One region of the uncultured Alteromonas sp. genome, then DNA from elsewhere that is predicted to be linked to it. Evidence: predicted binding sites of a transcription regulator. Region 1 holds the regulator's gene; each other region holds the start of a gene.
What was found. The regulator FliA, encoded in region 1, starts transcription of late flagellar genes. The targets are predictions, from matches to a motif close to CTAAAGNTNNNNNNNNNNNNGCCGATA.
Positions count from the first base shown of each region.

Region 1 (4,179 bases):
TTGGACATGAAGAAGCGCAGCAGCTTCTAGATATGCTAGCTAAGCAGCATCCTAAACTAGTTGAAGGGTTAGTGCCTGATATTCTGCCGTTAAGCACCATTGTTAAAGTGCTGCAAACCTTGCTGTTTGAAGGAGTGCCTATTCGTGACATGCGTACCATTGTACAAACCTTGAGCGAATACGGCCCGCGTAGCCAAGACCCAGATGTACTAGTGTCTGCGGTACGTATTGCGCTTAAACGCCTAATCACCCAAGAAATTACCCAAGGTGCGAAAGAGATACCCGTCATAACCTTGGCGCCAGAGTTGGAACAGATGTTGCACCAGTCATTACAAGCAGGTGGCGAAGATGGCGCTGGTATAGAACCAGGACTGGCCGATAAGCTGCAAAAATCATTGCAGCAAGCTAGTCAGCAACAAGAATTAGAAGGTGAGCCTGCAGTACTTCTCACTTCCGGTATGTTGCGCCCCGTACTATCTCGCTTCTTAAAGTATTCGGTCGCGGGTTTACATGTACTTTCCTATCAGGAAGTACCCGACGATAAGCAGATAAAAATAGTCAGTTCGGTCGGTCAATAATCTGACACTGGGTGATTGGAGAGTTTTCAATGAAAATCAGACGTTTCTTTGGCAAAGATATGCGAGAAGCTTTAAGCCAAGTTAAAGCGGAATTGGGCAGCGATGCCGTTATCATGTCAAACCGAAAGCTTGCTGACGGTATCGAATTGGTCGCCGCTTACGATAAAGAACCGGAAGCCAAACTGTCGATTAAAAAGCCAGCGCCTAGTGCAGCAGGGCGAGCGAAAGCGGCTGTTCCAAGTCTTAGCGAAATCATCGGTGATGATGGCCCAGATAGCTTAAAAGCGCTGTTGGAAAAACAACATGGTGGCAGTATTCAAAGCCCAGCTTCAGCACCTAGTGCTAACGCTCAGCATGCCAATAAAATTGCATCACACTTAGACTTTTCAGAAGCCTTTATCGACGATGTAGAAGCCAGTCAAGTCGCCTCAGAATTCCCAAGCCATCAAGCGTCAAGTCTTAATGAAAGCATTGATAACAGCAGTGCTCCTCAGTCTGACGAATTATCTCAAATTAAAGAAGAGTTGGCGTCACTACGAAATGTGCTTCAATACCAAGTTGCTGATTTGATGGAAGCAAAAAGTCGTCGTCAGCAGCCTGTACATCATTATTTAATTCAGCGTTTAACCGACATGGGGTTAAGCCAATCATTGGCAGAGCAACTGATTAGTTATACGCCGTCGCATTACAACGAGCGTGACGCTTGGGTATATCTTTTAAACCTATTGGCTAATCGCATTAATGTGACAGGTAACGATATACTTACGCAAAAGGGCGCAGTAGCGTTAGTGGGTCCTACCGGAACAGGTAAAACCACTACAGTTGCTAAATTAGCTGCTCGTTACGCACAGAAATACGGCGCCGACTCCGTTGCCATGATTACGATTGATACCTATCGTATTGCAGCGTTTGAGCAATTAGCCACATATGGAAAAATTATTGGCTGCACAGTGCGTAAAGCACAAAGTAGTGAAGAATTATCAGATTTATTGTTTCAATTACGCCATAAGAGACTAGTGTTAATTGATACGGCAGGCTTTAGTCAACGAGATAGTCGATTAATTAAACAGATAAATCAATTTGATAACGGTCAAATGCAGCCAGTGAAAAAATACCTAGTAGCGCAAGCGAATACCCAATATGCTGCATTACAACGTATTATAGATGCGTACGAAGGGGTGGAACTTAGCGGTTGTATCTTTACAAAGCTTGATGAGTGCTACTCTCTAGGCGAAGTGCTTAGCGCAGCGGTGGAGTACCAGTTACCTGTCAGTTATGTAACAGATGGACAGAAAGTTCCTGAAGACATTAAGATTGCAGAAGCAAAATCTTTAGTATCTGCTGCTGCAAAGCTTTATAAAAAGTACGGTTTGAATCATACTACTAGTAACAATGTGGTTAAAACAGCACGAGCAGTATGATTGATGATCAAGCGAGTAGCTTACGAAAAATGAAGCAATCACGATTAATCAAAGTTATCGCCGTCACCGGAGGTAAAGGTGGCGTTGGTAAAACAAATATTACGCTAAACACAGCTATTGCTATGGCAAAGCAGGGAAAGCGGGTAATGGTATTGGATGCAGACTTAGGTCTGGCCAATGTGGATGTAATGCTAGGATTGCGAGTAGAGAAAAACCTCTCCCACGTATTATCTGGTGAGTGTACCTTGGACGATGTTCTCGTTACGGGTCCTCACGGTATAAAAATAGCACCAGCCACATCAGGTTCTCAATCAATGGCAGAGCTATCACCAACGCAGCATGCAGGACTCATAAGAGCATTCAGCGAGTTGCGCACGCCCATTGATGTGCTTATTGTGGATACCGCAGCGGGTATTTCCGATATGGTGCTAAGCTTCTCCAAAGCCTCCCAAGATATTATGGTGGTAGTGTGTGATGAGCCCACTTCACTTACCGATGCCTATGCATTAATTAAAATTCTTAACCGAGAACACGGTGTCTTTCGCTTTAAAGTGGTCGCTAACATGGTCCGCGATGTTAGAGAAGGTCAGGAACTTTTCAGCAAATTATCTAAAGTAACAGGGCGATTCTTAGATGTTGCGCTAGAATTGGTAGCAATAGTTCCTTTTGACGAGAACATACGCCGAGCAGTACGTAAGCAAACGTCAATTGTAGATGCTTATCCAAGTTCTCCGGCAGCAGTGGCGATTAGCCAGCTAGCAGCCAAAGCAGGATCATGGCCTATACCTGCGCAACCGGGTGGCCATTTAGAATTTTTTATTGAGCAACTAATAGCAGATAAAGCAGTAGGAAGTCAGCGTTGAATAGCAAAGCAGCCGCTTATCAACAGCAAACAGACAAGTCACAATTAGTTGAGCGTCACGCTTCGCTAGTGAAGCGGATAGCACACCACTTAATGGCGAGACTACCAGCCAGTGTTCTTGTCGATGATTTAATCCAGTCAGGTATGATTGGACTGCTAGAAGCTGCACGAAACTTTGACGGTTCCAAAGGGGCAAGTTTCGAAACCTTTGCAGGTATTCGTATTCGTGGCGCCATGCTTGATGAAATAAGAAAAGGTGATTGGACTCCTCGTTCCGTTCATAAAAACGGTAGGGCAATCACAGAAGCCATCTCTCAAGTTGAAGGTGAAACAGGCCGAGACGCGCGAGATGTAGATATTGCAGCTAAAATGAATGTTAGCATGCAAGATTATCATCAAATGCTGAACGAAGTGAATGCCGGAAAATTGGTGGGGATTGAAGACCTTGGGGTTTCTGAAGATGTCATTTCTACAGAAAAAAACCGAGGCAGCGACGCACCGTTAGAAGATTTGATGCAAGGGGCTTTCCAAAAAGCGCTAGCACATGCTATTACTACATTACCCGAACGGGAAGCGATTGTACTTTCTTTATACTATGATGAAGAACTGAATCTTAGAGAAATAGGCGAAGTTCTTGATGTTAGTGAATCGCGAGTAAGTCAAATTCATAGTCAGGCCATGTTAAAACTCAAATCACGAATGAAATCGTGGCAAGTTGACGAAGAATAGAAATTAATAACAATTAACCCCTCATTGGAGGCTATTTTGGATAAAAGTATGAAAATTCTCGTGGTTGACGATTTTTCTACCATGAGACGTATCATAAAGAACCTGCTAAAAGATTTGGGTTTTGCCAATATCCAGGAAGCGGACGACGGTAACACCGCGCTGCCTATGCTACAACAAGGTGATTTTGACTTTGTTGTAACAGATTGGAATATGCCAGGTATGCAAGGTATCGACTTATTACGCGCTATACGTGCCGACGATAAGTTGAAACACCTACCGGTTCTTATGGTGACAGCAGAAGCGAAGAAAGAACAAATCGTTGCCGCAGCGCAAGCTGGTGTGAATGGTTATGTTGTTAAACCTTTCACTGCCGCTACGTTGAAAGAAAAATTAGATAAAATCTTCGAACGTTTAGGTTGATCCAGACGCTCACCAGAGAAATGAGGTTTACTGGATGTCGACAAATGAAAGTGTCTCCATAACGCTCGAAGAAGCCAAAAAATTGGTAGCGTATCTTGAAGAGGGCGATAACGCATCAGCGAACGCTGTCTTAGAAGCTGTTTCGATGAAAGAGTCCATTGAGCTCTTT
Region 1 covers NZ_CAXBMP010000002.1:156,893-161,071, reverse strand. Annotated here, with positions in the region: gene flhA (flagellar biosynthesis protein FlhA) at 1-578, shown strand, start outside; gene flhF (flagellar biosynthesis protein FlhF) at 608-1,999, shown strand; gene AAC006_RS02445 (MinD/ParA family protein) at 1,996-2,862, shown strand; gene AAC006_RS02440 (RNA polymerase sigma factor FliA) at 2,859-3,590, shown strand; gene cheY (chemotaxis response regulator CheY) at 3,627-4,010, shown strand; gene AAC006_RS02430 (protein phosphatase CheZ) at 4,045-4,179, shown strand, end outside.

Region 2 (4,179 bases), on a different contig from region 1:
GTTCATCGCTGCTTAAAGACGATGGGCTAATGTTGCTACAATCCATCACCATTGATGATAGACGTTACGAAAGTTACGCCAGCAGTGTGGACTTCATTCAAAAATACATTTTCCCTGGTGGATTCCTTCCCTCACAGTATCAGTTAAACGCTCATTTAAAGCGCTATAGCGACATGATGATTAGAGACCTGCATGATATCGGATTAGATTACGCTCAAACCCTTAATCATTGGTACGAAGCCTTTATTAGCGCCAAAGAAGCATTACTCAACGATGGTTATGATGAACGTTTTATGCGTATGTGGATTTACTATTTAAAATACTGTGAAGGCGGTTTTTTAGAAAGAACCATTAGTACGGTGCAATTGGTAATATCTAAGCCACATCACAGGGAGGCACTGCAACGTTAGTTGCCTATAAAAAACAACGTTAGTTGACTATAAAAACCCACGTTAATTGCCTATAAAAGACAACTTCAAACTAAAAGGGCGAATCATTGATTCGCCCTTTTTGATTTTGTATTTTGCTTAGCAACCTATTCATCAACCACTGATATAGGTTGAGAAGTCATTGGTTTACCTTGATTGATATTAATCTCTACCCGTCTGTTCCGTGCTCTATCCGCCGGTGTTGTTGCATCTTCCACCATGGGGTCGGTATCGGCCTTGCCGACTACAGACATTCTGCTTTCATCGAACCCCGGCGCTGTTCGCATGGCTTCAGCTACGGCTACGGCACGCTGAGACGATAAATCCCAATTAGAACGATAGAGTTCATTAGCAATGTGTTGTCCGTCACTATGCCCTGAGATTTCTATTTCCCCTGGAACGTCTGCTAATAACACACCAATTTTGCGTAAAATAGGCTGAAATTGAGGTTGTAAAAATGCAGAACCGGCAGAAAATGAACCGTTCTCTCTAATGCGAATAGTCAACTGCTGACCTAAAGATTCCAATTCTACTGCGCCATCGAGAATTTGCTTTTGTAACTGCTGCGCTACTTTTTTCATTAACTCAGCAGTTTGTGTTTGATCTGAACTTTGCGACTCTGAGGACGACTGATCGGTGGCGGTTTGTTGTGACTGCCCCCCTCGCTGCTCACCCCTTTGCTTCTGCCTACCGCCGGATGAATCTTCGTCACCCGCTTGGAACTCTAGCATCTGCTGAGTCATTTCGATTGTTTGTTGCTGAATAGTGTCGATGGGCGACGGATCTGGACGACCAGGCCTAAACTCCATCGCAATAACACTCGTCCCTTTTGGGATGTCTTTCACTTCAATTTTGTTTTGCACACCAAAGGCAAACTTCATTGAGCCGGCGATTTGCTTGAACTTCAGTACATCCATTTCTGAAAATGAGAGCAAGAGTACAAAGAAGCACATGAGCAACGACATCAAATCAGCAAAGGTCCCCATCCATGCAGGAAGCCCTTCGGGAGGACATTTTGGGCACTCTTCTTCAGCCATTATTCGTCCTCAGCGCCCGTACCGCGTTTACTTGCCGCCAGATAATTTTTCAATATACCTTCGATAACACGCGGGTTTTGCCCATCGGCAATCCCTACAATGCCATCGAGCACTAACATTTGGTTAAGCTTTTCTTCTTGTGCGCGGTTTCCGAGCTTTACCGCCATGGGTAGGCAAATAATGTTGGCAAGAAATGCACCATACAAGGTGGTTAATAGTGCTACCGCCATTGCTGGCCCAATTGATTTAGGATCATCCATGTTAGAAAGCATGGCCACCAGACCAATCAGAGTTCCAATCATTCCCATTGCTGGTGCGATATCACCCATGCCTTTAAAAATGGTGGCACCAAACTCGTGTCGCTCGGTGGTCATAGAGATATCTTTCGCTAAGGTTTCTCTGACCACTTCTATGTCGTGACCATCAACTAACATGTCTACGCCTTTTTGCATAAACGGATTGTCTATTTCAGCTTCTTCTAATGCAAGAAAACCGCCTTTACGCGCTGCATCTGCCATCTCAACAATTTTTTCAATAAGATCTTCAGGCGTATCAATTTTGAACATGAATGCTTTGCCTGCAATTTTACCTGCACCAAAGAACTGCCCTAAAGTGTATTGGGATAAAATAACGAAAAGGGTGCCACCAAATACGATCAAGATAGACGGTACGTTGATGAACATGGCAATACTGCCACCCATAACCATGGCCATTACTACAAAGCCGATGGCGCCCAACATACCTATGACGGTTGCTAAATCCACTCACTCTTCCTCATTTTTTGCAGACGCTGCATACTATTACTCGTATTCTATCGGCATTGTATAGAATTTCTATAACAAGATTATCGCAAATTGCCTTAATTATTGTATACATAATGAGGTTAGTCGAACTTTAGGCGGTAGTTTTTAATACAAAGAGTTGCTTCACAAAACGTTATCATAGATAGCTGCAATAGGGCATATATTGACAAACCATTTGACCCTTTGGCTACCCTCAGTTAATGTGCGCGTAATCCAAAAAACGCCTAAAAATGAGTGCGATTGTGACGAAAGTGACGAAAAAGACAAATTCTCCCTCGTTTGAGGAAACCCTTACCGAATTAGATGCAATCGTTAATGAGATGGAAAACGGTGAGTTGCCATTAAACGTTGCACTAGAAAAATTCGAGCGAGGCATAGCCCTTTCCCGCGAAGGTCAGAAATCGTTAGAGCAAGCCGAGCAAAAAGTTAAAATTTTGCTTAATGAGCAAGGCGAAAGCGCATTACACCCTCTTCCTGAAGACGAGCAACCTTAAGCCTCGTGTCGCAACAAACAGGTATAGTATGAATTTCACTGCATTGCATCAGCAAGTTAAGCAGCAGACCGATACGTCGTTAAATACGCTTATTGATGACCTTCCCCACGACGCGCCGCGGCTTAAAGAAGCAATGCGTCACGCGTTGTTGGTGGGAGGAAAGCGTATGCGACCTTTACTGGTTCAAGTTATCGGCAACACCCTGGATGTGCCTAAAGGCGATCAAATGGCTATTAGTATGGCCATTGAGTGTGTGCATGCTTACTCGCTTGTACATGATGACTTGCCAGCCATGGACGATGACGATTTGCGTCGCGGCCAGCCGACTTGTCATATTGCATTCGATGAAGCCACCGCAATATTAGCCGGTGATGCATTGCAAGCGCTTGCTTTTAGCACGTTGGCAGATGCGCCTTTAAGTGATTTCGCAACCAATAAACGTGGCGAGTTACTTTCTGTGTTAGCCCGCGCCGCTGGCTATCGCGGTATGTGTGGCGGGCAAGCAATCGATTTAACCAGCACGGGTGAAGAAATAAGCCTTGAGCAGCTTAAGCGACTGCACAATTTGAAAACCGGCGCCCTACTTCGTGCATGTGTTGAAATGGTATCTATTGTTTCTCAAGACCTTGATAGCAACAGTAAAGCAGACTTATTAGCTTATGCCGACGATATTGGTCTTGCATTTCAAGTCCAAGATGACATTCTTGACGTAGAAGGTAATAGTGAGCAATTAGGAAAGCCAGCAGGCTCTGACATTGCTTTGGGTAAGAATACCTTTCCTGCCAAACTTGGCATTGAAGGTGCAAAACGAGAACTTGATAAGCTGCATCAGAATGCCCTTCAAGCCTTGGCTCGTTTACCCTACAATACAGACAGTTTAATTGCGTTTAGCGAACTATTGGTAAAACGAGACCATTAGTTCTGCAACCATGTTGAAAAAGATAATAAATAATGAGTTTAGACCTCCAACATTACCCCACGCTTGCTATTGCGCAAACGCCGGATAAGTTAAGACAGTTACCGCAAGAGAAATTGCGTGAGTTGTCAGATGAATTACGAGAATATTTACTAAATAGTGTAAGCCAAACCAGTGGACATTTTGCGTCGGGCTTAGGCACGGTCGAGCTTACTGTGGCCTTACATTATATTTATAACACGCCTATCGACAGATTGATTTGGGATGTGGGTCATCAGGCCTACCCCCATAAAATTCTTACGGGTCGCGCTAAGCAAATGTCGACGATTCGACAAAAAGACGGCTTACACCCCTTCCCTTGGCCTCCTGAGAGCGACTACGACACTTTTGCTGTAGGCCATTCGTCTACGTCTATCAGTGCTGCACTTGGCATGGCGGTTGCCGCCGAGCAAGAAGGCAAAAACCGTAAAGTGGTTGCCGTAATTGGTGATGGTGCGATTA
Region 2 covers NZ_CAXBMP010000031.1:18,440-22,618, forward strand. Annotated here, with positions in the region: gene AAC006_RS17860 (cyclopropane-fatty-acyl-phospholipid synthase family protein) at 1-410, shown strand, start outside; gene AAC006_RS17865 (flagellar motor protein MotB) at 536-1,465, opposite strand; gene pomA (flagellar motor protein PomA) at 1,465-2,229, opposite strand; gene xseB (exodeoxyribonuclease VII small subunit) at 2,520-2,762, shown strand; gene ispA ((2E,6E)-farnesyl diphosphate synthase) at 2,791-3,681, shown strand; gene dxs (1-deoxy-D-xylulose-5-phosphate synthase) at 3,714-4,179, shown strand, end outside.
Region 2: pomA (flagellar motor protein PomA) is a predicted target of FliA. The motif match lies at 2,278-2,304, and genes of this name have one in related genera.

Region 3 (4,179 bases), on a different contig from region 1:
ACCCGCTCCTTATAAGTATAAGGTTGGGTAAATGTGTATTCTATCTGGCCCCACTCTTCCATGCTATCCCAAAAGAATAGCTCTATCTCCTCGATAGGAAGCTCTCCTTGCCAAAATGACCTCAGATAAAAACACAGCTGCTTGGCCTTTTTGTTTACGAATGTTTGAACAGTCATAGACACACAGCCGCCGTTATTAAAGATTAAAATGAATTATAGTTCAGAACACTCAGTGATACCTTGTGAAACATAAGGCACATGAGATAGATTATCTGTTTTGAGCTGTAAATTAGACTAGTTGGTTTAGATTCTAATTACCAGCCTAAATGTTGAGTCCATCCAAGAACGCTGCCAGCAATTAACTGAATTTTAGCGCTATTTTCATTGTCCATTAGACCAAAGGTTGAATTATGGGTTGAGAGTGACTGTTGTCTGTAGTGGAGTTTGAGGGAGGTGATGGCAAGTTGTTTTCGTTTCGTTTCTGTTTGCGACGCCCATGTATTGGTGTCGTTAATAGATAAATCTAATACCGGAAATTCTGTTCCGGCAATAAATTCAGGTACACCGCGATTAATGTCGGCATTCGGCCAAAAGGGGGTGATGGCGACTAAAGTGTCTGGTGAGGGAATAATGCCTTTAGAACCTAAATCCAGCAATTGTGCAGCCTGCATACCATAAGCAATGTTCATTCTAAACCCTTGATGACTTTCAAGGTGCGTATTAAGCGCATTGATTAAGATGGTTAAATGCTGACTGGACGATACGTAACTTTGTCGCTGAAGTCGACTGTCACTTTTCGGGTGAATGGCTTCATCAACGGGAAGGTCAGGCTCTTCTTCTAGCGTGAATGAAACTGGGCTAACCACAGCATGCCAACCTTTTTCATTCAGTAAACTGGCTAAGTGACGTGCATCCCCTATGGAAAGACCGCTAGGCGAGGCATCAGCTAAAATAATGGCGGCGCCGCGTGAAATAGGTAATGCTGAGGGGCTCTCAAATATAGGCACGCGGATTTCCCCAGCCATTACATAAGTAATGTCATCGGGTAAAAAAGCGTGGGTAATATCCTCATACAAGCTTTGGGCTTGCGCACCAGGCGCAAAATATCCCATCAAAAACATAAAGCTAAAGCTGCAACCCACCACGAGAAAGCGAAATAAACGTAACATGGCGTACCAATAAAGCACTCAACAGTTTTATTATCGGCTAAAGCTTTGAAAACTTCAGTTCGAACCAATAGTATTTTTTAGCACTTGGTTAATCAACCGCTTAAATGATAAAAGCTGAAACAGGTAGCTAAGAAGCGCCCCAAAGTCTCAATCTATAGATAGTGGGGCGGGGGAGTAATGGGCATAAGCAGTAAACGGGATAGGCGTTTGAAAGGTTAACCAGTCTTCCGAGGCAGGATGCGCAAAGCTCAAGCTTTCTGCATGCAACTGCAAACGTTCGGCCATACTCAGCGCTTCAGCATGAGCATACAACCTATCACCTAAGATAGGGTGACCTAACTCAAGCATGTGCACACGTAGTTGGTGGGAGCGCCCAGTAACGGGGTACAAGGCCACTAACGTTTCGCTTAGCTCACTCGTAGTGCTGGGGCTAGCACAAGAACTAGCGCTGGCGGCTGAATTAACGGGTTGAGGTGATGCTTTTGGTATAACGTCTACTACTTCATAATGGGTAAGGGCTTTTTTGCCTCGCTCAAAATCCACCATTTGCTTAGGACGGTTAGGCCAATCACAAATAAGGGGTAAGTTCACTTCCCCTTGGTTGCTTTTCACGTTGCCAAAAACACGAGCGAAATAGCGCTTCTTGGTTTTGCGTAGTTCAAATTGCTTTGAAATATGCCGATGGCTTTCTTTGTTAAGGGCCATCACCATAATGCCCGATGTGGCCATATCTAGCCTATGGACTACTGTCGCCGTAGGAAACACAGTATTAACTCTGCTAATGAGTGAGTCTTTATGTTCTTCTGCTTTACCTGGCACACTTAACAGGCCGCTGGGCTTATTCGCTACCAAGATGTCATCATCTTGGTAGAGAATGGTTAAATAGGGCTGTACGGGCGGGTTATAAACAAACGCTGGATTAGCCATTAAGGGTTATTCACCACTAGACGAAGGGCATCAAATTGCACATCAGCGCCTTGTATTACTTTGTCCAATGCGTTCATTTGATTTTCAATAAACTCAATTTCACTGTCACGTACTGACGGGTTACGCTTCTGCAAATCGACTAAACGCTGGATTTCACTGTTTAGGGTTTTATGCATGTCTTGCAGTGCATCGTGTAGCTTTTGATTCGCTTGTTGATGCGCCAGTTTACGGCTGCTCTCAATCGCTAAGGTAAGTGGCTGTTGAAGCGCTTTTATTAACTGATGCGAAATTTTGCGGTTTACTTTACGCTTTATCTCGAAGGTTAAATCTACTTGGTTACCTTGTGCATCTAAACAAATACGCAGTGGCGTTTGAGGTAAGAAGCGGCCAAGCTGAAGGGCTTTGGGGGCATTGGCGTCTAACACGAACAAGGCCTCTAACCAGTAAGCGCCCTTAGGGAGGTCAGGATCGGCGATAAAGCCAATGCTGCTCTTACCGTGCACATCACTAAGCACTAAATCGATAGCGGTATGTACAAGAGGGTGATCCCAACTTAAGAATTGCACATTTTCTAAGGTGGTAGCAACGCGGCGTTTATAGGTTACCGTCATGCCTTCAGGATCAAGCCCCGGTAATTGGCTAACCATAGATTCGGTTGGCATTAGAATAAAGCAATCGCTGCCCTTTTCTTCTTGTTGAACCCCAATAGCATCGAACAAACGGCCCATAAAACGTGACAAATCTTGCGAGTTATCAAGCAATATGATGTCTTCAAGCAACTGTTCAACGCGGCCTTCACCAGAGGCATTAAGTTCTAATAAACGGTCACGGCCGGCTTCCAACTGTGCCACTAACTGACTATTTAACGTGGTACTTAAGTTGATAAGTTCATCACGAGTATGGAGATCGTGAGGATGCAAACACGCACCAATCAACAAGGTTTTTACGTCGTCAAACACACCTGAGCCGGTAGGGCAGGTTTTCTCGAACGCATTAAGCCCTTCATGATACCAATCCACCAACACATGCTGAGCGGTGTTTTTCAAATAAGGCACGTGAATTTCAACGGTTTGAGTTTGACCGATACGATCTAAGCGACCAATTCGTTGTTCAAGTAAGTCGGGAGTGACGGGTAAATCGAATAACACCAAGTGATGAGCAAATTGGAAGTTACGCCCTTCACTGCCAATTTCGCTACACAGCAATATTTGCGCGCCATCTTCTTCATCAGAAAAATAATGGGCGGCTTTGTCTCGTTCTACAATGGTCATGCCTTCGTGGAATACGCTATGACGTACACCGGTTTGAGTGCGAATGACTTCACCAAGTTCTTGTGCGGTGCGCGCACTGGCACAAATCAGTAATATCTTTTCTGGTTTTACTGATTGCATAAAATCAAGTAACCAGCCTACCCGAGGATCTTCATCCATCCAGCTATTCACCACGCTTGGCATACGTTCAGGGTATAACGCATGGGTTAAATCACCACCGGTTACCGCACTTTCATATACCTCTGGCAGTTCAAGTTGGTAGCCAAGCAATACGCGGTCAGGAAAGCCTTCAATATTGGCTCTGCGGTTTCTAAACAGCATTCTACCAGTACCGTGGCAATCAATAAGCTGATGTACTAGTTCTCGGCGTGCTTCAGGTTGTGCTAAATTACCTGCATTTTCCATCACATCCGGGGCGAAGTCGGTTAGCTTAGTGCGCTGCTTTTCGTCCGGTGTGGTGTCTGAAAGTAACGGGGCTACCGCGTCAGCAAGCTGACTGTAACGCGACTCTTCTGTTAAAAACGCTTCGTAACTATGGAAGCGGGCAGGGTCGAGTAATCGCAAGCGGGCAAAGTGGCTTTCATGGCCAAGTTGATCTGGTGTTGCGGTTAATAGCAATACCCCTGGGGTTTCATTAGCCAACGCTTCCACCAAAGTGTATTCAGCAGAAGGGGCATCGGCAGACCACGCAAGGTGATGGGCCTCATCAACCACCATTAAATCCCACGACGCCGCTTGAATTTGTTGTTGACGTTTTTCGCTCTGACTTAAAAAGTCTATGCTACATAGCACTAACTGGTCGTTATCAAATGG
Region 3 covers NZ_CAXBMP010000054.1:2,275-6,453, reverse strand. Annotated here, with positions in the region: gene AAC006_RS20845 (hypothetical protein) at 1-176, opposite strand, end outside; gene AAC006_RS20840 (DUF3530 family protein) at 314-1,168, opposite strand; gene AAC006_RS20835 (pseudouridine synthase) at 1,316-2,095, opposite strand; gene rapA (RNA polymerase-associated protein RapA) at 2,095-4,179, opposite strand, start outside.
Region 3: AAC006_RS20840 (DUF3530 family protein) is a predicted target of FliA. The motif match lies at 1,200-1,226, and genes of this name have one in related genera.